DNA from 2 places in the Streptomyces sp. CA-181903 genome. Region 1 is predicted to be linked to the other one. Evidence: predicted binding sites of a transcription regulator. Region 1 holds the regulator's gene; the other holds the start of a gene.

The links. Region 1 encodes HspR, which represses chaperone genes until heat shock. Its sites were predicted from a motif close to TTGAGNNNNNNNNNCTCAA; they were not measured.
Region 2: a site for HspR is predicted at 7,788-7,806, ahead of lon (endopeptidase La). Genes of this name have one in related genera too.

What each region holds. Positions count from the first base shown of each region.
Region 1 is NZ_JBNJLY010000001.1:3,680,630-3,690,461, forward strand. Features, by position in the region: gene ACQEVS_RS16410 (YbjN domain-containing protein) at 1-221, opposite strand, end outside; gene clpB (ATP-dependent chaperone ClpB) at 368-2,989, opposite strand; partial or broken gene ACQEVS_RS16420 (Uma2 family endonuclease) at 3,183-3,766, shown strand; gene ACQEVS_RS16425 (pyridoxamine 5'-phosphate oxidase family protein) at 3,792-4,208, shown strand; gene ACQEVS_RS16430 (GNAT family N-acetyltransferase) at 4,299-4,820, shown strand; gene ACQEVS_RS16435 (endonuclease domain-containing protein) at 4,847-5,839, opposite strand; gene ACQEVS_RS16440 (heat shock protein transcriptional repressor HspR) at 6,020-6,490, opposite strand; gene dnaJ (molecular chaperone DnaJ) at 6,496-7,662, opposite strand; gene grpE (nucleotide exchange factor GrpE) at 7,714-8,349, opposite strand; gene dnaK (molecular chaperone DnaK) at 8,346-9,832, opposite strand, start outside.
Region 2 is NZ_JBNJLY010000001.1:5,080,515-5,090,346, reverse strand. Features, by position in the region: gene ACQEVS_RS22840 (CatB-related O-acetyltransferase) at 276-923, shown strand; gene ACQEVS_RS22835 (GntR family transcriptional regulator) at 1,030-1,290, opposite strand; gene ACQEVS_RS22830 (class I SAM-dependent methyltransferase) at 2,174-3,010, shown strand; partial or broken gene ACQEVS_RS22825 (Uma2 family endonuclease) at 3,115-3,531, opposite strand; gene ACQEVS_RS22820 (hypothetical protein) at 3,749-4,108, shown strand; gene ACQEVS_RS22815 (hypothetical protein) at 4,101-4,367, shown strand; gene ACQEVS_RS22810 (MBL fold metallo-hydrolase) at 4,404-5,264, opposite strand; gene lon (endopeptidase La) at 5,339-7,765, opposite strand; gene ACQEVS_RS22800 (helix-turn-helix domain-containing protein) at 7,892-8,926, opposite strand; gene ACQEVS_RS22795 (NAD(P)-dependent oxidoreductase) at 9,104-9,832, shown strand, end outside.

The DNA.
Region 1 (9,832 bases):
TGCTGCTCCTCCTCACCGCGGAACATGAAATACGTACGGAACTGCTCCCACGGAGCCGCGAGGTCACCCTCGTCGTCCACGAGGTACTTCAGCTCCATCTGCTCCAGGAGCTGCTTGACCAGGTCCTGGTCGGGGATGACGGGACCGGCCGGGCCCGTCTCTTCGGGCTGCGGCTCGGGCTGGCCCCCGAAATTCGGAATCGAGGACGGGTCGATGCTCACCGTGGATTTCCCTTCGTACGGTTGCGGCCATCCTCCCCCACACCAGCCCCTGCCCCGCAACCCCTGGCGCATGCGTCGCTCACCGTCCACGCCCCGGGGGTGCGCCCCGGACCATGCGAAGCCCGATCCGGCCGGGCCGCCGCCCGCTACGACGCCGCCCGCACCGACAGCCCCTCCTCGTCCGGGACCCGCTCGACGCGGACCGTGTCGCCGTCCCGCACCTCGCCGGCGAGGATCGCGCGCGCCAGCCGGTCGCCGATCGCGGTCTGCACCAGCCGGCGCAGCGGCCGGGCGCCGTAGGTGAGGTCGGGCGCCTCGTCCGGGCCCTCGTGGCCGAGAGCGGCCAGCCAGCGCAGCGCGGACTCGTCGACATCCAGCGCGAGCCGCCGGTCGGCCAGCCGCCGCTGGAGCTGGTCGATCTGGATCCGAGCGATCCGCTCCAACTGGCCGGTGCCGAGCGGATGGAACACCACGATGTCGTCGAGCCGGTTGAGGAACTCCGGGCGGAACGCGGTCCGGACCGTCTCCAGCACCTTCTCCCGCTTCTGCTCCTCCTTCAGCAGCGGGTCGACCAGGAACGTCGAGCCCAGGTTGGAGGTGAGGATGAGGATGGTGTTGCGGAAGTCGACCGTCCGGCCCTGGCCGTCGGTGAGCCGCCCGTCGTCCAGCACCTGGAGCAGGATGTCGAAGACCTCGTGGTGGGCCTTCTCCACCTCGTCCAGCAGCACCACGGTGTACGGCCGGCGCCGCACCGCCTCGGTGAGCTGGCCGCCCTCCTCGTAGCCGACGTAGCCGGGGGGCGCGCCGACCAGCCGGGCGACCGAGTGCTTCTCGCCGTACTCGCTCATGTCGATGCGGACCATCGCCCGCTCGTCGTCGAACAGGAAGTCCGCGAGCGCCTTGGCCAGCTCGGTCTTGCCGACGCCGGTCGGGCCAAGGAAGAGGAACGAGCCGGTGGGCCGGTCGGGGTCGGCGATCCCGGCGCGCGAGCGGCGTACCGCGTCGGAGACGGCCCGGACGGCCTCCTCCTGCCCGATCAGCCGCTTGCCCAGCTCCTCCTCCATGCGCAGCAGCTTCTGCGTCTCGCCCTCCAGCAGCCGGCCGGCCGGGATGCCGGTCCAGGCGGCCACGACCTCGGCGATGTCGTCGGGCCCGACCTCCTCCTTGACCATGAGGTCCCGGGAGGCCGCCTCCTGCTCGGCCTCGGCCTCCGCGGCCTCCTCGAGCTCCCGCTCGACGGCCGGGATCTCGCCGTAGAGCAGCTTGGACGCGGTGTCGAAGTCGCCGTCGCGCTGGGCGCGCTCGGCCTGTCCGCGCAGGTCGTCGAGGCGCTCCTTCAGCTCGCCGACGCGGTTGAGGGACTGCTTCTCCTTCTCCCAGCGCGCGGTGAGCCCGCGCAGCTCCTCCTCCTTGTCGGCGAGGTCGCGGCGCAGCTTGGCCAGCCGCTCCTTGCTCGCCTCGTCCGTCTCGTTGCGGAGCGCCAGCTCCTCCATCTTGAGCCGGTCGACGGCGCGCTGGAGCTCGTCGATCTCCAGCGGCGAGGAGTCGATCTCCATCCGCAGCCGGGACGCTGCCTCGTCGACCAGGTCGATCGCCTTGTCCGGCAGGAACCGGGAGGTGATGTAGCGGTCGGAGAGGGTGGCGGCGGCGACCAGCGCCGCGTCCGCGATCTGCACCTTGTGGTGCGCCTCGTAGCGGCCCTTGAGCCCGCGCAGGATCGCGATGGAGTCCTCCACCGACGGCTCGGCGACCAGTACCTGCTGGAAGCGCCGCTCCAGGGCGGGGTCCTTCTCGATCCGCTCGCGGTACTCGTCGAGCGTCGTCGCGCCGACCATGCGGAGCTCGCCGCGGGCGAGCATCGGCTTGAGCATGTTGCCCGCGTCCATCGCCGAGTCCCCGCCGGCGCCCGCGCCGACGACGGTGTGCAGCTCGTCGATGAAGGTGATGACCCGGCCCTCGCTGGCCTTGATCTCCGCCAGGACGGTCTTCAGCCGCTCCTCGAACTCGCCGCGGTACTTGGCGCCGGCCACCATCGCGCCCAGGTCCAGCGAGACCAGCCGCTTGTCCTTCAGCGACTCCGGGACGTCGCCCTTCACTATCCGCTGCGCCAGCCCCTCCACGACCGCCGTCTTGCCGACGCCCGGCTCACCGATGAGCACGGGGTTGTTCTTGGTGCGGCGGGAGAGCACCTGCACCACGCGGCGGATCTCGTGGTCCCGCCCGATGACCGGGTCGAGCTTGCCGTCCCGCGCGGCGGCGGTGAAGTCCGTGCCGAACTTCTCCAGCGCCTTGTACGTGCCCTCGGGATCGGCGGTCGTCACCCGCTGCCCGCCGCGCGCCTTCTCGAACGCGTCGAGCAGCCGCTTGGCCGAGGCCCGCTGCTGCTCCAGCAGCTCGGCGACCCGGCCGCCCTTGGCGGCGAGCCCGATCAGCAGGTGCTCGGTGGAGATGTACTCGTCGCCCAGATCACGGGCCCGCTCCCCGGCGTCCACCAGCACGGCCTGCAGCTCCCTGGTGGGCTGCGGCGGCGCCACGGTCGACCCCTGCACGCTCGGCAGCCCGGCCAGCACCCGCTCGGCCCCACCGCGCAGCACCGCGGCGTCCGCCTCCACCGCGGCCAGCAGGTCGAGCAGGTTCTCGTTCTCCTGCCCGGCCAGCAGGGCCAGCAGCAGGTGGGCGGGGGTCATATCGGCATGCCCGGCCGACACGGCCCGCTCATGGGCGGCGCTCAGCGCCTCACGGCTCTTGTTGGTCAGCTCGGCATCCACGACGGGGAGCTCCTCCTCGGATTCGCTTCTTCATCCTGCTTTCGGCAACGTGCGATAAGTTGAGTCTATTCCACTCAACCCTCACCTCGGTAGTCCGGCCGGGCACTCCCCCTTGCGAGTGAACCGGTACGACGAACGGCCCGCCACCGGGGACGGCCCGCCATGCTGGCGTTCGACCACGGGGAGGTGCAGCATGACGGCCATGGCACAAGAGCCAAGGCTTATGACGTCGGAAGAGACCCTCCTGGACTACTTCCTGGCCCTGGAGACCCCTGAGGGGTTCCGGGCGCAGCTCATCGAGGGGAGATCATCGTGTCACCGGCGCCGGACGGCGACCACGAGGACGCCATCGAGCTGATCGTCGCGCAGATGTACGACCACTCGAAAATCCGCATGCAGTACTCGGGCAACAAGGGGCTGAAGCTGCCCCGAGGCGGAGCGTGCCCGAAGAACTACGCCATTCCCGACGCCACCTTCGCCCCGCGGGAACGGCGCCTTTTCCGTGGCGCGCCGACCTGGATGTCCCCGGACGGCATCGCCATGGTCGCGGAAGTGACCAGCAGCAAGCCGGAACGCGACCGCGTCGCCAAACGCCACTGCTACGCCCGCGCCGGCATCCCCCTCTACCTCCTCGTGGACCGCGACGAGAGCACGGTCACGCTCTTCGCCGAACCGGCGCGGGAGGACTACGCCGAGATCCACAGCGTCCCCTTCGGCAAGCCCCTCCCCCTCCCCGCCCCCTTCGAGTTCGATCTCGACACCACCGACTTCCTCTGATCCCCGGACCACTACCCTGGCGGCCATGGCCCACGACCTCCGCAACCTGCCGGACGCCTACGTCGCGTTCTGGCGCGAGCGCCATTTCCCGACCCTCACCACCCTCCGCCGGGACGGCAGCCCGCACGTCGTGCCGGTGGGCGCCACGTTCGATCCGGAGACGTCCATAGCCCGGGTGATCACCCGCAAGCAGAGCACCAAGGTCTCCAACGTCCTCGCGGCCGGCCCCGGCGGTCTCCGCGTCGCGCTCTGCCAGGTCGCTCCGGGCGGGCTGTGGGCCACCCTGGAGGGCACGGCCGTCGTCCGCACGGAGCCGGAGGCCGTCGCCGACGCGGTCGCCCGCTACGCGGAGCGCTACGGGCGGACCCCGGAGCCCAACCCCGACCGCGTCCTGATCGAGATCGCGGTTAGCCGGGCGATGGGTTCCCAGCGCATCTCCTGAAGCCCGCCAACTCCTCGCGGCCGGCACAGCGTTGACTCGGCCCGGAAATCGCCGTCCCGCCCCGGCGGCCCGCGATTTAGGATGCCCCGCATGGTTCCCGTGCACTGCGAGCCCGTCACCGCCGGCACCTATGAGGCGGTGATAGCCCTCGACGTCCTGCCCGGTCAGCGCGACTACGTCGCCCCGAACGTCCGCTCGCTGGCGGACGCGTGGGCCTGCCCGGCGGCGGAGCCGCTCGCCCTCCGCCAGGGCTCCGAGCTGATCGGTTTCGCCCTGTTGAAGCCTGCGGCCGACGCCCCGGGTACCGTCACGCTCTGCCGCTACATGATCGACCACCACTTCCAGGGCCGCCGGCTCGGCCACGCCGGCCTCGCCGCCGTCCTCGACCGCGTCCGGGCCGCCGGCTACACCCGGATCCGGCTGAGCGTCGTCCCCGGCAACCACGTCGCCTTCCGCCTCTACCGGGCGGCGGGGTTCGGCGAGACGGGGGACCTGGAGGACGGGGAGATCGTCCTGACCCTGGATCTCGACCGGACCCCGGTCCAGCCGCCCTCGACGCCCCGGACGGCCGCACCGCCCCATTCGGCCGCGTCGCGCGAGTCGGCCCGGTAAGCACCGCCCCAGGCGTCCCCACCACGTCACGAAGCGAGCCGCCATCCCGCCGTCACCCCGCTCTCCCCATCCGCCGAGACCCCCGTGCCCACCGCGCCGTCCAAGGCTCGCCGGACCGTCCGCACCAGCGTCACCGGCCGCCGGAAGACGTCGTCGGCCGTGAACCGCAGCACCCGCCGCACCTCGGGGCAGCGCGTCAGCTCGTTGTAGCGGGCGATGTCCCGCTGGTGCCGGGCCCGGTCGCCGTGCCAGGCGTAGCCCTCGATCTCCACCACCAGCCCCCGTTCCCTGAAGAAGAAGTCCGGGTACACCCGGCGCCCACCGGGGAGCGACAACTCGGCCTGGGGTTCCGGGTACAGGCCCGCGTCGTTCATCCGCAGCCGGGCGATCGTCTCCGCCGGGGAGCCCGCCCGCTCGTCGGCGAGGGTCAGCCAGGCCAGCGCCCGTCTCCCTCCGCGCATCCCCGCGCCGTCCCGCACCGCGTCCCGGACGGCGTCGAGAACGGTCAGCGGTCCGCGCGTGCCCTCTTCGCCGGCGGGCCGGCGGCTCACCGCGGACTCCACCGCCACCAACGCGTCGTCCCGCGGCCCCGACCGCAAGAGGTCGGCCAGGGTGCGCGGGACCGTCGTCACCGCGAGCCCCGCGCTGCGCGTCACCTCGTCCGGCCGCAGCGGAAGGCGGTGCGCTCCCCGCCCACCGGCCGGCGCGGTGAACTCGGGCCGTTCCACGCGCCGTTCCACACCGTGCAGCAGCGCCGCCGCCCAGTGGCTGACCACCAGGTCCGGCCGGGCCAGCTGCTGCGCCCACAGGTGCGCGACCAGCCCGGCAGGCCGCCCCGGCGCCGCGAACGCACCCGGGCGCACCGCCTGCCAGCCCTCCTTCCGCAGCCGACGCCGCAGCCCGCTCCGCGACCAGCCCAGCCGCTCCGCCTGGGACAGGGCCACGACCCCGCCCTGCTCGTCCGCCAACGCGGCCACCGCCGCGAACTTCCGTGACTCACCGCACTTTTTCGCACTCATGCTCACTGAGTGTGACGGCACCCAGTGGTCTTCGCCATGCCTGTGGACAACCCTCTGTGGAGAATCGTTTCCCCAACCAAGAGAGGCCCGTCCCTCACCGGGGACGGACCTCTCGAACGACGAACGGACCGGCAACCACCGATCGGCAACCACCGATCGGTGACCAGTAATGACGACCGATCAGCGATCCCGCTTCGGCGGATGCCAGACGACCAGCGCGCTCGTCTGCTGCATCTCCTGGTACGGGACCAGGTCCCGCCGGTACGAGGCGTGCACCGCCGCCTCGCGCTGCTGCATCGCCGCGGCGGCGCCGTCGACGACCGCCTGGAGCTCGGCGACCCGGGCCGACAGCGCGGCGACCTGGTTCTCCAGTTCGATGATGCGCTTGATGCCGGCCAGGTTGATGCCCTCGTCCTGCGACAGCTGCTGCACCTGGCGGAGCTGTTCGATGTCGCGGGCCGAATAGCGGCGGCCGCGCCCCGCCGTGCGGTCGGGCGAGACCAGGCCGAGGCGGTCGTACTGGCGGAGGGTCTGCGGGTGCAGGCCCGAGAGCTGAGCCGCGACCGAGATGACGTACACGGGCGACTCATCGGTCAGCTCGTACGGCTGAGCGGGTTCGAAGCGCCGACGGGTGCGGCCGTCGCCGTTCATCACGGTCACTCTCCCTTCGCCGCCCGGAACAGCTCCGCGCGCGGGTCCTCACCCGCCGTGGCGTCGCGGAAGGTCTCCAGGGCGTCCCTGGCCTTGTCGTCGAGATCCTTGGGAACCACGACCTCCACGGTGACCAGCAGGTCGCCGCGGGTGCCGTCCTTGCGCACCGCCCCCTTGCCGCGGGCCCGCATGGTGAGCCCGTTGGGCGTGCCGGGCGGGATCCGCAGGGTGACCGGCGGTCCGCCCAGGGTGGGCACCTTCACCTCGCCGCCGAGCGCCGCCTCCGGGAAGGTGACGGGCACGGTGACGGTGAGGTTGTCGCCCTTGCGTCCGAAGACCGGGTGGGTGCCGACGTGCACCACGACGTACAGGTCGCCGTTGGGTCCGCCGCGCTCGCCCGGCGCTCCCTTGCCGCGCAGCCGGATCCGCTGGCCGTCGGAGACGCCCGCCGGGATCCGGACCTGCATGGTGCGGGAGGACGTGGCCCGGCCGCTGCCCTTGCAGACGTCGCAGGGGTTCTCGGGGATCAGCCCGCGGCCCTTGCAGTCGGGGCAGGGGTCGGTCAGCGAGAAGCCGCCGCCGGAGCCGCGCGACACCTGGCCGGTGCCCACGCAGGTCGGGCAGACCCGCGGGGTGCCGGCCTTGTCGCCGGTGCCGGAGCACGCCTTGCAGGCCGCCGAGGAGGACATCCGCAGCGGGACCGTGGCCCCGTCCACCGCCTCGGTGAAGCTGAGCGTCACCTCGGACTCGATGTCCTGCCCCCGGCGCGGCTGGGTGCGCGTGGTGCCGCCGCCCCGGTTGAAGAGGCCGCCGAAGACGTCGCCCAGGCCGCCGCCGAAGCCGCCGGCCCCCGCTCCGCCCTGGGCGCCCCCGAAGAGGTCGCCCAGGTCGAAGTTGAAGGAGCCGCCGCCCGGACCGGGCCGGAAGCCGCCGTTGCCGAACAGCGCCCGCGCCTCGTCGTACTCCTTGCGGCGCTTGGGGTCCGCGAGGACGTCATACGCCTCGGAGATCTCCTTGAACCGCTCCTCGGCCGAGGCGTCGCCCTTGTTGGCGTCCGGGTGGAACTCGCGGGCGAGCTTCCGGTACGCCTTCTTGATGTCGGCCTCGGCCGCGTCCTTGGGCACGCCGAGGACCTTGTAGTAGTCCTTCTCCACGAAGTCCTTGGTGCTCATCCCCGGCGTCCCTCCTCCCGGTACGTGCGGTCAGTGCCGTGCTTCATCGCGTCAGCCCTCGTCCGGGCCACCGCTCTCCTCGTCCGACTCGCCCTCGGCCTTGCCCTGGGCGCCCGGCTGCGGCTCGGCGACGGCGACCCGCGCGGGGCGGATCGTGCGCTCGCCGATGCGATACCCCGGCTGCAGGATCTGCACGCACGTCGTCTCGGTGACGTCCGGCGCGTAGCTGTGCATCAGGGCCTCGTGGACCAGCGGGTCGAAGGGCTCGCCCTCCTTGCCGAACTGCTGGAGGCCCATCTTCGCCACGACCGTCTCCAGCGATTCGGCGACGGACTTGAAGCCGCCGACGAGCTCGCCGTGGTCACGGGCGCGGCCGATGTCGTCGAGCGTGGGGAGCAGTTCGGACAGGAGGTTCGCGACGGCGACCTCCTTGACCTGCGCCCGGTCGCGCTCGACGCGCCGGCGGTAGTTCTGGTACTCCGCCTGGAGCCGCTGGAGGTCCGCGGTGCGCTCGTTGAGCGCGGCCTGCGCCTGGTCCAGCTGCGCCTGGAGGCCTGCCTCGACCAGCTCCTCCCCGGCCGGGGCCGGGCCCGCCTTGTCGGCGGGACCGGCGCCCTTCTCGTCGGCCGAGTCGTCGGAGGGAGTGCCTTCAGGCTTTTCGTCGAAGCCCGGGGTCTCCTCCGTCACGCCGACGCACCGCCCTTCGGCTTGTCCTCGTCCACGATCTCGGCGTCGACGACGTCGTCGTCGGCCTTGGCCTGCTGGCCCGCACCGGCACCGGCACCGGCACCGGCACCGGCACCGGCGGCACCCTCGGCGCCCTGGCCGGCCTGCGCGTCGGCGTACAGGGCCTGGCCGAGCTTCTGGCTGACGGCGGCGACCTTCTCGGACGCGGTGCGGATCTCGGCGGTGTTGTCGCCCTCGGCGGACTCGCCCTTGAGCTTGTCCTTCAGCTCGGCGACGGCGGTCTCGACCTCGGTCTTGACCTCACCGGGGACCTTGTCCGCGTTGTCCTTGAGGAACTTCTCCGTCTGGTAGACGAGCTGCTCGGCCTGGTTGCGGGTCTCGGCGGCCTCGCGGCGCTTGTGGTCCTCCTCCGCGTACTTCTCGGCCTCCTCGCGCATCCGGTCGACCTCGTCCTTCGGCAGCGAGGAGCCGCCGGTGACGGTCATCTTCTGCTCCTTGCCCGTGCCGAGGTCCTTCGCGGCCACGTGCATGATGCCGTTGGCGTCGATGTCGAAGGTGACCTCGATCTGCGGGACGCCGCGCGGCGCCGGGGGCAGACCGGTCAGCTCGAACATGCCGAGCTTCTTGTTGTACGCCGCGATCTCGCGCTCGCCCTGGTAGACCTGGATCTGCACGGACGGCTGGTTGTCCTCGGCCGTCGTGAAGATCTCGGAGCGCTTGGTCGGGATCGTGGTGTTGCGCTCGATCAGCTTGGTCATGATGCCGCCCTTGGTCTCGATGCCGAGGGACAGCGGGGTGACGTCGAGCAGCAGGACGTCCTTGACCTCGCCCTTGAGGACACCGGCCTGGAGCGAGGCGCCGATGGCGACGACCTCGTCCGGGTTGACGCCCTTGTTGGCCTCGCGGCCGCCGGTCAGCTCCTTGACGAGCTCGGCGACGGCGGGCATACGGGTGGAGCCGCCGACCAGGACCACGTGGTCGATCTCGGAGAGGGCGATGCCCGCGTCCTTGATGACGTTGTGGAACGGGGTCTTGCAGCGCTCCAGGAGGTCCGCGGTGAGCTGCTGGAACTGGGCGCGGGTGAGCTTCTCGTCCAGGTGCAGCGGGCCCTCGGCGGAAGCCGTGATGTAGGGCAGGTTGATCGTGGTCTCGGTGGACGAGGACAGCTCGATCTTGGCCTTCTCGGCGGCCTCGCGGAGGCGCTGGAGGGCCATCTTGTCCTTGGACAGGTCGACGCCGTGGCCGTTCTGGAACTGCTTGACCAGGTAGTCGACGACGCGCTGGTCCCAGTCGTCACCACCGAGGTGGTTGTCGCCGTTGGTGGCCTTCACCTCGACGACGCCGTCGCCGATCTCCAGCAGCGAGACGTCGAAGGTGCCGCCACCGAGGTCGAAGACGAGAATGGTCTGGTCGTCCTTGTCGAGGCCGTAGGCCAGCGCGGCGGCCGTCGGCTCGTTGACGATGCGCAGGACGTTGAGGCCCG
Region 2 (9,832 bases), 1.4 Mb from region 1:
CCAGGTGGGGCCGCCGCGACCACGACTGTCGCCCGGCGGCTGCCGGGCTCGCCCTACCTTCGCGCGGAGGCATCCGCTCCGGGAAAGGGATCCGGTGACCTGTGACGCAGTTCTCACGCTCCCGTGACACCCCGCCGGCCCCCGGGGCCTCCGGCCGGCTCACACCTCGGACCGGCTACGAACGCCGCTCCGGCGCGCCCCACCGGGCCGCGCCCGGCCGGGATTTGTGATCATTGAGCGCCCCGGTCCGCCGTGTGTGAGAGGGATGACCCCAGATGCCACCCGTTCCCGCCGACCCCACCGTGCTCCACCCGATGCCCGGGCAGCCCCGGGTGGTGCTGCTGAAGCCGCTGGTGACCTCGCCGTTGATCGAGGTCGGGGAGTTCTCGTACTACGACGACCCGGACGACCCGACGGCGTTCGAGACCCGGAACGTGCTCTACCACTACGGCCCGGAGAAGCTGGTCATCGGCAAGTTCTGCGCCCTGGGCGAGGGGACGCGGTTCGTGATGAACGGCGCCAACCACCGGATGGACGGCCCCTCGACGTTCCCGTTCCCCATCATGGGCGGCTCCTGGGCCGACCACTTCGACCTGATCACCGGACTGCCCGGCCGCGGTGACACCGTGGTCGGGAACGACGTGTGGTTCGGCTACCGCTCGCTGGTGATGCCCGGAGTCCGGATCGGGCACGGGGCGATCGTCGCCTCGGGATCGGTCGTCGTCGACGACGTGCCGGACTTCGCCGTCGTCGGCGGCAACCCGGCCAAGGTCATCCGGTACCGGTACGCGCCCGAGGACATCGCCCGGCTGCTGGACGTCGCCTGGTGGGACTGGCCGGTGGAGCACATCACGCGGCACGTCAGGACCATCATGTCCGGCACCCTCGACGAACTGGAGGCGGCGGCTCCGGGGCGTGGTTAAGTTTCAGCCGCCGGGACTCCCAGAGATCCGCGCGGCTCCCTGCCCGGCTGGTACCCGCCTCCGCCGACGCCGGAACCCGCGCCCCGCCACACGTCGGCGGAACGGCCTACTCGGTCGGCTCGGTGACAAACGTCCCCTTGGCGGGCAGCGTCACCAGCAAGCCCCGCTCCCGCAGTTCCTGGATGGCTCGCCGAACGGTACCGATGGCCACGCGGTACTCCTCCGCCAGGTCCCGCTCCCCCGCCAGCCTGGCGCCGGGCCTGAGTTCACCCGCGACGATGCGGGCCGCGATGTGGTCCGCGACCTGCATGTAGACGTAGACCGCTTTGGTCGGGTCGATGGACGCCGCGCCCTGCTCACCTGCCATGGCAGTCAACATAGAGCAAGGAAGCGCTACACGGATGAGTGGATAGCTCCCCGCTGCTCTACACCGCTCCATGTTCCGGTATTACGGTCGCAGCACATAACACCCCGGCGGCGCCTGCCAGCGCCCCGGGGCACGGTCCACGCTGCGAAGGAGCGTCGACGTGTTCAACGCTATCCCCCATTGGCTTTCCCGGGCATGGGAAAAGCTGTGCCCGGCCCTCAGCGCCGCCGGAGACGGCCATCGCCCGCCGCAGGAAGTGCGCGTCCCGACTGCCGGAGCGGCCTGGACCGAGATCCCGCCGACAGAGGACCCGACCGCGCCCTTCGTCCGGGTTTCCGCACACGGCATCGACATCGTCCCCCGCAGCCCGTCGCGGTGCATCTGTCGTGAAAGGGTTTCGGCGCCCCGTCGCGTCACCAGCGCATTCGTCGCGGGCGTCCAAAGGCCGGGGTCTCCAGCAACCTCCGCGCTCCCGGCCGAGAGGGGTGGCGAGTGAACAGCCTTGCCGGGGCACGTGGTCCGACGATCCGGCCCGAGTACGAGGCCGAATCAGCGGTCACTTTCTCGATGCGTTGCGCCACCTGCGGGGCCGCGTCCGAGCGCGTGGAGGATTTCACCGTGCCCCACAGTTGGTCACTCCGGCATGTGACCCGGCACCCCGACCACCTGCGCTATCGCGAGGTCATTTACCGCACTTGGCGGGCTGACCCCGCTCTCTGAGGCCGCTGAGAGCCACCCTCCGGGTCTGGGCCGCCGTGCCGGCCCCGCGCCGCGTCGGCACGCGGGGCGGCACGGCGATGCTCAGGAGTGCACCGCGCGCCGGGACAGGCGGCGGGCGACTGATCTGACACCGCCCTTAGCGACCGCCCCGTAGAGTGCCGCCATGACGCGCAGCGACAACGACCGGCCCGGCGAGCCGGACCGCGCCCGTCGGGCGGTCTTCGGCGAGGCCGCCGAGGAGTACGACGCCGCCCGGCCCGGCTACCCCGGGCAACTGTGCGCGGACATTCTGGAGTTCGCGCGGCCGGGCACGGACGGGGACGTCGAGGCGCTGGAGGTCGGCGCGGGCACCGGAAAGGCGACGCTGGCGTTCGCCGCGCTCGGCGTCTCGGTGACGGCGATCGAGCCGGACCCGCGCATGGCCGCCATCCTGGCCCGGCACCGCGCCGACCGCCCCGGAATCACCGTGCACCCGGGCGAGTTCGAGACCTGGGACGCGGCCGGCCGCCGCTTCGACCTCCTCTTCTCCGCCCAGGCGTGGCACTGGGTCGACCCGGAAGTGCGCTGGTCACGCGCCCGTTCCGTACTCCGCCCCGGCGGCGCGCTCGCCCTCTTCTGGAACGACTGGTACATCACCGACAAGCCCCTGCGGCAGGAACTCGTCGCCGTCCACGACCACTTCCTCCCCGAACGCCCCCCGCACTCGATCCTCGACGAGCAACCCGGCGAGTCCATCCGCGACGAACGCTCCTGGGTGGCCGCGGAACTCCGCGCGGACCCCGGCTTCACCGACCTCGGCCACCGCCTCTACTCCACGACGCACGAACGCTCCGCCACCGGCATGACGGCCCTGCTGACGTCCCTGTCCTTCTACCGCGTCCAGCCGGAGGACACCCGCCGCCGCCTGCTCGCGGAAGTCGCCCGAACCGTCGACGCCCACGGCGGACGCGTCGGCCTGACGACGCAGTCGGTGCTGTTCCTGGCCCGGACACGGAGCTGAGGCGGCCGGGCCGCACCGGTCACTCGTGGGCGAACTCCGCGGTCCAGCACGAGTCCGACGACCGTGCCCGCGAGGTCGACCGGATCGCCGAACTTCACGGCGGGCTCCAGGCGGTACGTCCCGCCCTCGGGGTCCGTGTAGACGTGGCAGAGTCCCGTGTACGGGTCGACGATCAGGAGGACCGGGACTCCGGCGGCCGCGTAGGCGTCCTTCTTGGGCCCGTAGTCGTTGCGTGCGGTGTCCTTCGAGATGACCTCGGCGACGAAGGCGACGTCCTGATGCTTCCAACGACCCTTGGCGTTCTTCTCCGCACCTTCCTTGAGGAGAACGACATCGGCGGCGAAACCGTTCAGGTGGCCGGGGAAGTCGATGCGGACGTCCGACAACAGCCGGCGGCGCGGGTACCTCACGCGGAGCTGCTCGACGACGTTGGCGGTGAGGTCCCAGTGGTTGTCCCGTTGCGGCCGGAAACAGACCGCTCCCTCGACGACCTCCACCTTCCAGCCCTCGGGCACGGGCATGCGTTCAAGCCATGCGAACAGCGTGTCCAGACTCAACCCGTCGGTCACCGTGTGCTCCTCTCCCCCGCCGCCGCGCGGCGCGGGCGGCCGTGGGGTACAACACTGCGGCCGGCCGACGCGTCACTCGTCTTTCGGGACTGCACCCTCTCGCATGGCCGCCCGCCCAGCACCGCGAAGGCGCTACCGTTCTCAGTACGCTCGGATAGACGGAGGAGCCATGACCACGGCGCACGACGAACAGCCGTCCGAACTCATTCCTCGACCGGACATGACCTTCCCGGCCTTGAGAGCGGCACTCGCCCGGGTAGCGCCGTCCCGTCTGGCCGAGTTCCAAGCGGACCGTGACATGGCCTTCACCGCTGCCACGCAGGACGGCTCGTTTCAGCCGATCCGGTTCTTCCAGATCAAGTGGGCCACCGAGATCGAAATCGAGCGGCGACCTTCCTTGGCAGCCCGCTACCAGGCGGCGCTGGACGCGGCCAACTCCCTCGACCGCGACGATCCGCGGTGGCGAGACGCCATGGACACTTGCCTGGCCCTCCACGACGAGGCCCGATCCGCAGTGACCGATGAGTGACGTCTGGGGTTGGGAATACGACCCCTCCCCTGAACACGTCATCGGCGGTGTTGACCATCTCGCCTTTGTCGCGAAGATCGAGGAGAGGGCTGACGAGCTCGTCCGTGCGGCGGCAGCCCTCTACCTGGACGGGACCAAGTACGAGGGCTCGTCGCCTCGAATGGAGCAGGAGATCATCCGGGGATACGGCATGTTCGTCTACCAAGTCGTCCCGCGTCACCAGCGGGTCTACATCCGCCAAGTAACGTTTTTGGCCTGACAGCGGCCATCTCGGGCCCAGCGTGGCTCGGTCACCTCACTCGTCCACCGCCTCCCACGCCACCCCGCCGTCCTCCGTCCGGCGGACGCGGCCGAAGGGGACGTCGGCGAAGTGGATGCCGAAGCCGAGGGTGTCGGGTTCGGTGAGGCGGGCGACGAGGTCGTGGCGGAAGGCGGCGGACTGCCGCTGGTCGTGGTCGACGACGGCGGACCATTCGGGGTGGGCGACCTGGAGCGGGGTGTGCAGCGCGTCGCCGAAGGCGATCAGGCCGCGGCCGCCGCCGGTGATGACGTAGGCGGCGTGGCCGACCGTGTGGCCGGGGGTGAACAGGGCCCGGACGCCCGGGAAGATCTCCTCGCCGTCGGCGACCGTGCGCACGTCGGTCGCTATGGCGGCGAGGGTCTCCTCCGGCACGCCGTGCTCCACGGCGAGGTGCCGCTCCGCCCACTCCGGCTCCGGGACCAGGTGGGTCACGCCCGCCGCGGTCAACTGGGCGGACCAGCCGATGTGGTCGCGGTGGAAGTGCGTGATCGCGACCGCTTCCAGGGCGGCGGGCGGACGGCCGAGGGCGGTGAGGTGGTCGAGGAGGGCGCCGCTCTCGATCCTCCCGACGGGGGTGCCGGGCGCGGCCGGCAGTGTGACCGGGCCGAAGCCGGCGTCGATCAGCAGGGCGCGGTCGCCGTGCTCCACCAGCAGGCCGCCCACGCCGGCCACCAGGTAGCCCTCGGCGTCGAGGTATTCGGGGTGGGCGTCCCACACCTCGTCCGCGGTGGCCGGGAGCCAGCCTCGCGGTGACAGCTGGACGACGCCGTCGGGCACGTAGGTCACCTTGGTGTCGCCGAGGTGGAGGGAGCGGAGGCCGGCGGGGCTGTTCAGACGCGTGCGAGTGTTCGTCATGGTGCGAACAACGGGCCGTCGGAGCGCGGCATTCCCGCGTTCCGACGGCCCGTCAGGAGGTCACTCCGGCCGCTTCAGGCGGCCACGGGCACTCCTCCCCCGACGACCGCCGCCGCCGGCTCCAGGGCCAGCTCCAGCACCTGCCGGACGTCCGACACCGCGTGGACCTCCAGCTTCTCCAGGACCTCGGCCGGGACGTCGTCGAGGTCGGGCTCGTTGCGCTTGGGGATGACGACGGTGGTGACGCCCGCCCGGTGCGCCGCCAGCAGCTTCTGCTTGACGCCGCCGATCGGCAGGACGCGCCCGGTCAGCGAGACCTCGCCGGTCATCGCGACGTCCGGGCGGACCCGGCGGCCGGAGAGCAGGGAGGCCAGGGCCGTCGTCATGGTGATGCCCGCGCTGGGGCCGTCCTTGGGAACGGCACCGGCCGGGACGTGCAGGTGGACGCCGCGCTCCTTGAAGTCGCCGACCGGAAGCTCCAGTTCCGCGCCGTGCGAGCGGAGGAAGGAGAGGGCGATCTGGGCGGACTCCTTCATGACGTCGCCGAGCTGGCCGGTGAGGGTCAGGCCGGCGGCGCCCGTCTCCGGGTCGGCGAGGGACGCCTCGACGAAGAGGACGTCGCCGCCCGCGCCGGTGACGGCCAGGCCGGTGGCCACGCCCGGGACGGACGTGCGCCGCTCGGCCGGGTCCTGGGCGGACTCGGGGGTGTGGTGCGGGCGGCCGATCAGCGGCCGCAGCTCGTCGGCGCCGATCGTGAACGGCAGTTCGCGCTCGCCGAGTTCGTGCTGGGCCGCGACCTTGCGGAGCAGCCTCGCCAGGTACCGCTCCAGCGTGCGGACGCCCGCCTCGCGGGTGTACTCGCCGGCGAGCCGGCGCAGCGCCGCGTCGTCCACCGTGACCTCGCCGGGCTCCAGCCCGGCCCGCTCCAGCTGCCGGGGCAGCAGGTGGTCGCGGGCGATGACGACCTTCTCGTCCTCGGTGTAGCCGTCGAGGCGGACGAGCTCCATCCGGTCGAGCAGGGGCTGCGGGATGGCCTCCAGGACGTTGGCGGTGGCGAGGAAGACCACGTCGGAGAGGTCGAGTTCGACCTCCAGGTAGTGGTCGCGGAAGGTGTGGTTCTGCGCGGGGTCGAGGACCTCCAGGAGGGCCGCGGCGGGGTCGCCGCGGAAGTCGGAGCCGACCTTGTCGATCTCGTCGAGGAGGACGACCGGGTTCATCGAGCCGGCCTCCTTGACGGCGCGCACGATGCGGCCGGGGAGCGCGCCGACGTACGTGCGCCGGTGGCCGCGGATCTCCGCCTCGTCGCGCACGCCGCCGAGCGCCACCCGGACGAACTCGCGCCCCATGGCCTTGGCGACACTCTCGCCGAGCGACGTCTTCCCGACACCGGGCGGGCCGACGAGCGCGAGCACCGCGCCCCCGCGCCGCCCGCCGACCACGCCCAGCCCCCGGTCGGCGCGCCGCTTGCGCACCGCCAGGTACTCGGTGATCCGCTCCTTGACGTCGTCCAGGCCCGCGTGGTCCGCGTCGAGCACGGCCCGGGCGCCCGGGATGTCGTAGGCGTCCTCCGTGTGCTTCGTCCAGGGCATCTCCAGGACGGTGTCGAGCCAGGTGCGGATCCAGCCGCTCTCGGGGCTCTGGTCGGAGGCCCGTTCCAGCTTGTCGACCTCCTTCAGGGCCGCCTCGCGGACCTTCTCCGGCAGGTCGGCGGCCTCCACCCGGGCGCGGTAGTCGTCGGACTCCCCGCCCGCGTCCCCGTTGAGCTCGGCCAGCTCCTTGCGGACGGCCTCCAGCTGGCGGCGGAGCAGGAACTCGCGCTGCTGCTTGTCGACGCCCTCCTGGACGTCCTTGGCGATGGACTCGGCGACGTCCTGCTCGGCGAGGTGGTCGCCGAGCCGCTTCACGGCGAGCTTCAGCCGCGCGACCGGGTCGGCGGTCTCCAGCAGCTCGACGCGCTGGGCGACGGTGAGGAAGGGCGAGTAGCCGGAGTTGTCGGCGAGCTGGGCGACGTCGTCGATCTGCTGGACGCGGTCGACGACCTGCCAGGCGCCACGCTTGCGGAGCCAGCTGGTGGCGAGCGCCTTGTACTCCTTCATCAGCTCGGTGACGGCCCCCGGCAGCGGGTCGGGGGCGGTCTCCTCGACGACCGTGCCCTCCACCCAGAGCGCGGCACCGGGCCCGGTCGTCCCGGCCCCGATCCGCACCCGGCGGACACCGCGGATGAGCGCGCCCGGATCCCCGTCGGAGAGCCGGCCGACCTGCTCCACCGTGCCCAGGGTGCCGGTGCCGGCGTAGGTGCCGTCCACCCGTGGGACGAGCAGCACGCGCGGCTTGCCGCTCCCCTGCGCCGCGGCCTGCGCCGCCTCGACGGCCGCGCGCACCTCGGAGTCGGTCAGGTCCAACGGGACCACCATTCCCGGCAGGACCACCTCGTCGTCGAGCGGCAGCACGGGCAGGGTCAGCGTCGTGACGGCGTTGCTGTCAGCGGCCTCAGCAGCCATGATCTCCCCTTCGGCAGGCAAGTTGAGCTATGTGGACTCAATGTCCTTGCGCGGGGAGATGTTCCCGACGGCGTGTTCGCCGTGAGCGATCAGGCGGGACTTGGCCCCGGAGCGCCCGCCCCCCCCTCAGTGCCCCACCCGCCGCGCGGTCCGGCCCGGGCGGGCCGTTCGGCCGCCGTGGCCCGGGAAGGCGCGGCGGTAGTCCGTGGGGGTGATGCCGAAGTGCAGGGTGAAGTGGCGGCGCAGGTTGGCGGCCGTGCCCAGGCCGCTGAGTTCGCCGACGCGTTCCACGGGGAGGGCGGTGGACTTCAGGAGGGACTGGGCACGGGACAGGCGCTGGGAGAGGAGCCACTGGAGGGGGGTGGTGCCGGTGGCGGCCTGGAGGCGGCGGAAGAAGGTGCGGGGGCTCATGCCGGCGCGGGAGGCCAGGTCGTCGACGGTGAGGGGCTGGTCGAGCCGTTCGGTGGCCCACTGGAGGACGGGGGCCAGACCGTCGTCGCCCGTCTCGGGGACGGAGACCTCGACGAACTGGGCCTGCCCGCCGGGGCGGTGAGCCGGGACGACGAGCCGCCGGGCGAGCTGGTTGGCGACGTGCGCGCCCAGGTCACGGCGGACGAGGTGGAGGCACAGGTCGAGGCCGGCCGTGACGCCGGCGCTGGTGAGGACCGAACCGTCGTCCACGTAGAGCACCGAGTCGTCCACCTCCACCTCCGGGTGGCGGCGGGCCAGGGCCTCGGTGTGCATCCAGTGGGCGGTCGCCCGGCGGCCGTCGAGGATTCCGGCGGCGGCCAGGGCGAAGGCTCCGGCGCACAGGGAGACCATGCGCGCGCCTCGGTCGGCGGCGCGCCGGAGCGCGCGGAGGAGTTCGTCCGGCAGCTCGCGCTCCCCGTCGACGCACGCCTCGGGGACGGACGGGATGATCACGGTGTCGGCGCCGTCCAGCCCCTCCAGCCCGTAGGGAGTGCGCAGGGTGAAGCCGAGCGGGCCGGGCGGCGGCTGCTCCGGGGACGGACCGGCGGCGCAGAGGCGCAGGTCGTACCAGGGGTCGGCGAGGTCCGGATGCGGGATGCCGAAGACGGTGCAGACCACCCCCAGCTCGTAAAGGTCCCAGTACGGGATGTCGTCGTCGATCACTGCCACGGCCACGGAACCAGCGCTCATGCCGGGGAGCCTACTGGCAGGAATTTTGCGGATGCGGTCAGTCCTGCCACTGTCGGGGCCGCGCGGGTGCTGGAAACGTAGGGGCCAGACGAGAGCACGCCCTTTCACGTCCCTCTCGATTCCCTCCCAAATCCTTTTCGCATTCCAGCACTTCCGTATGAAACGGGTGACTTTTCCATGAGCACGAAGGTGACCGTCCTCGGTCTGGGCTCGATGGGCACCGCGCTGGCCGGTGCGTTCCTGGCGGCCGGCCACCGCACGACCGTCTGGAACCGCACGGCCGGCAAGGCCGCCGCCCTGGTGGAGAAGGGCGCCGCCGAGGCGCCGGACGCCGCCGCGGCCGTGGCGGCGAGCCCGCTGGTGGTCGTCTGCCTGGCCACCTACGACACCGTCCACGAGGTCCTGGACCCGCTGGCCGGCGACCTGGCCGGACGGACCGTCGTCAACCTCACCTCCGGCACCCCGGAGCAGGCCGCCGAGGCGGCCCGCCGGGCCGGTGAGCACGGCTTCCGCTACCTCGACGGCGCGATCATGACGACGCCGCCCGGTGTCGGCAACCCCGACTTCATGTTCCTCTACAGCGGCTCCCCGGAGGCCCTCACCGAGCACCGCACGACACTCGCCGCCCTCGGCGACCCGGTGGACCTGGGCACCGACGTCACCCTGGCCTCCCTCTACGACACCGCGCTGCTCGGCCTGATGTGGTCCACGCTCGCCGGCTGGGCGCACGGCGTGGCGCTCGTCGGGACGGACGGCGAGGGCGAGGCCGCCGCCTTCACCGCGGTCGCCGGCCGCTGGATGCGGGCCGTCGAGTTCTTCATGAACACGTACGCCCCGCAGGCCGACGCCCGCGGCTACCCGGGCGACGACGCCACGCTCGACGTGCACCTCGCGGCCATCGAGCAC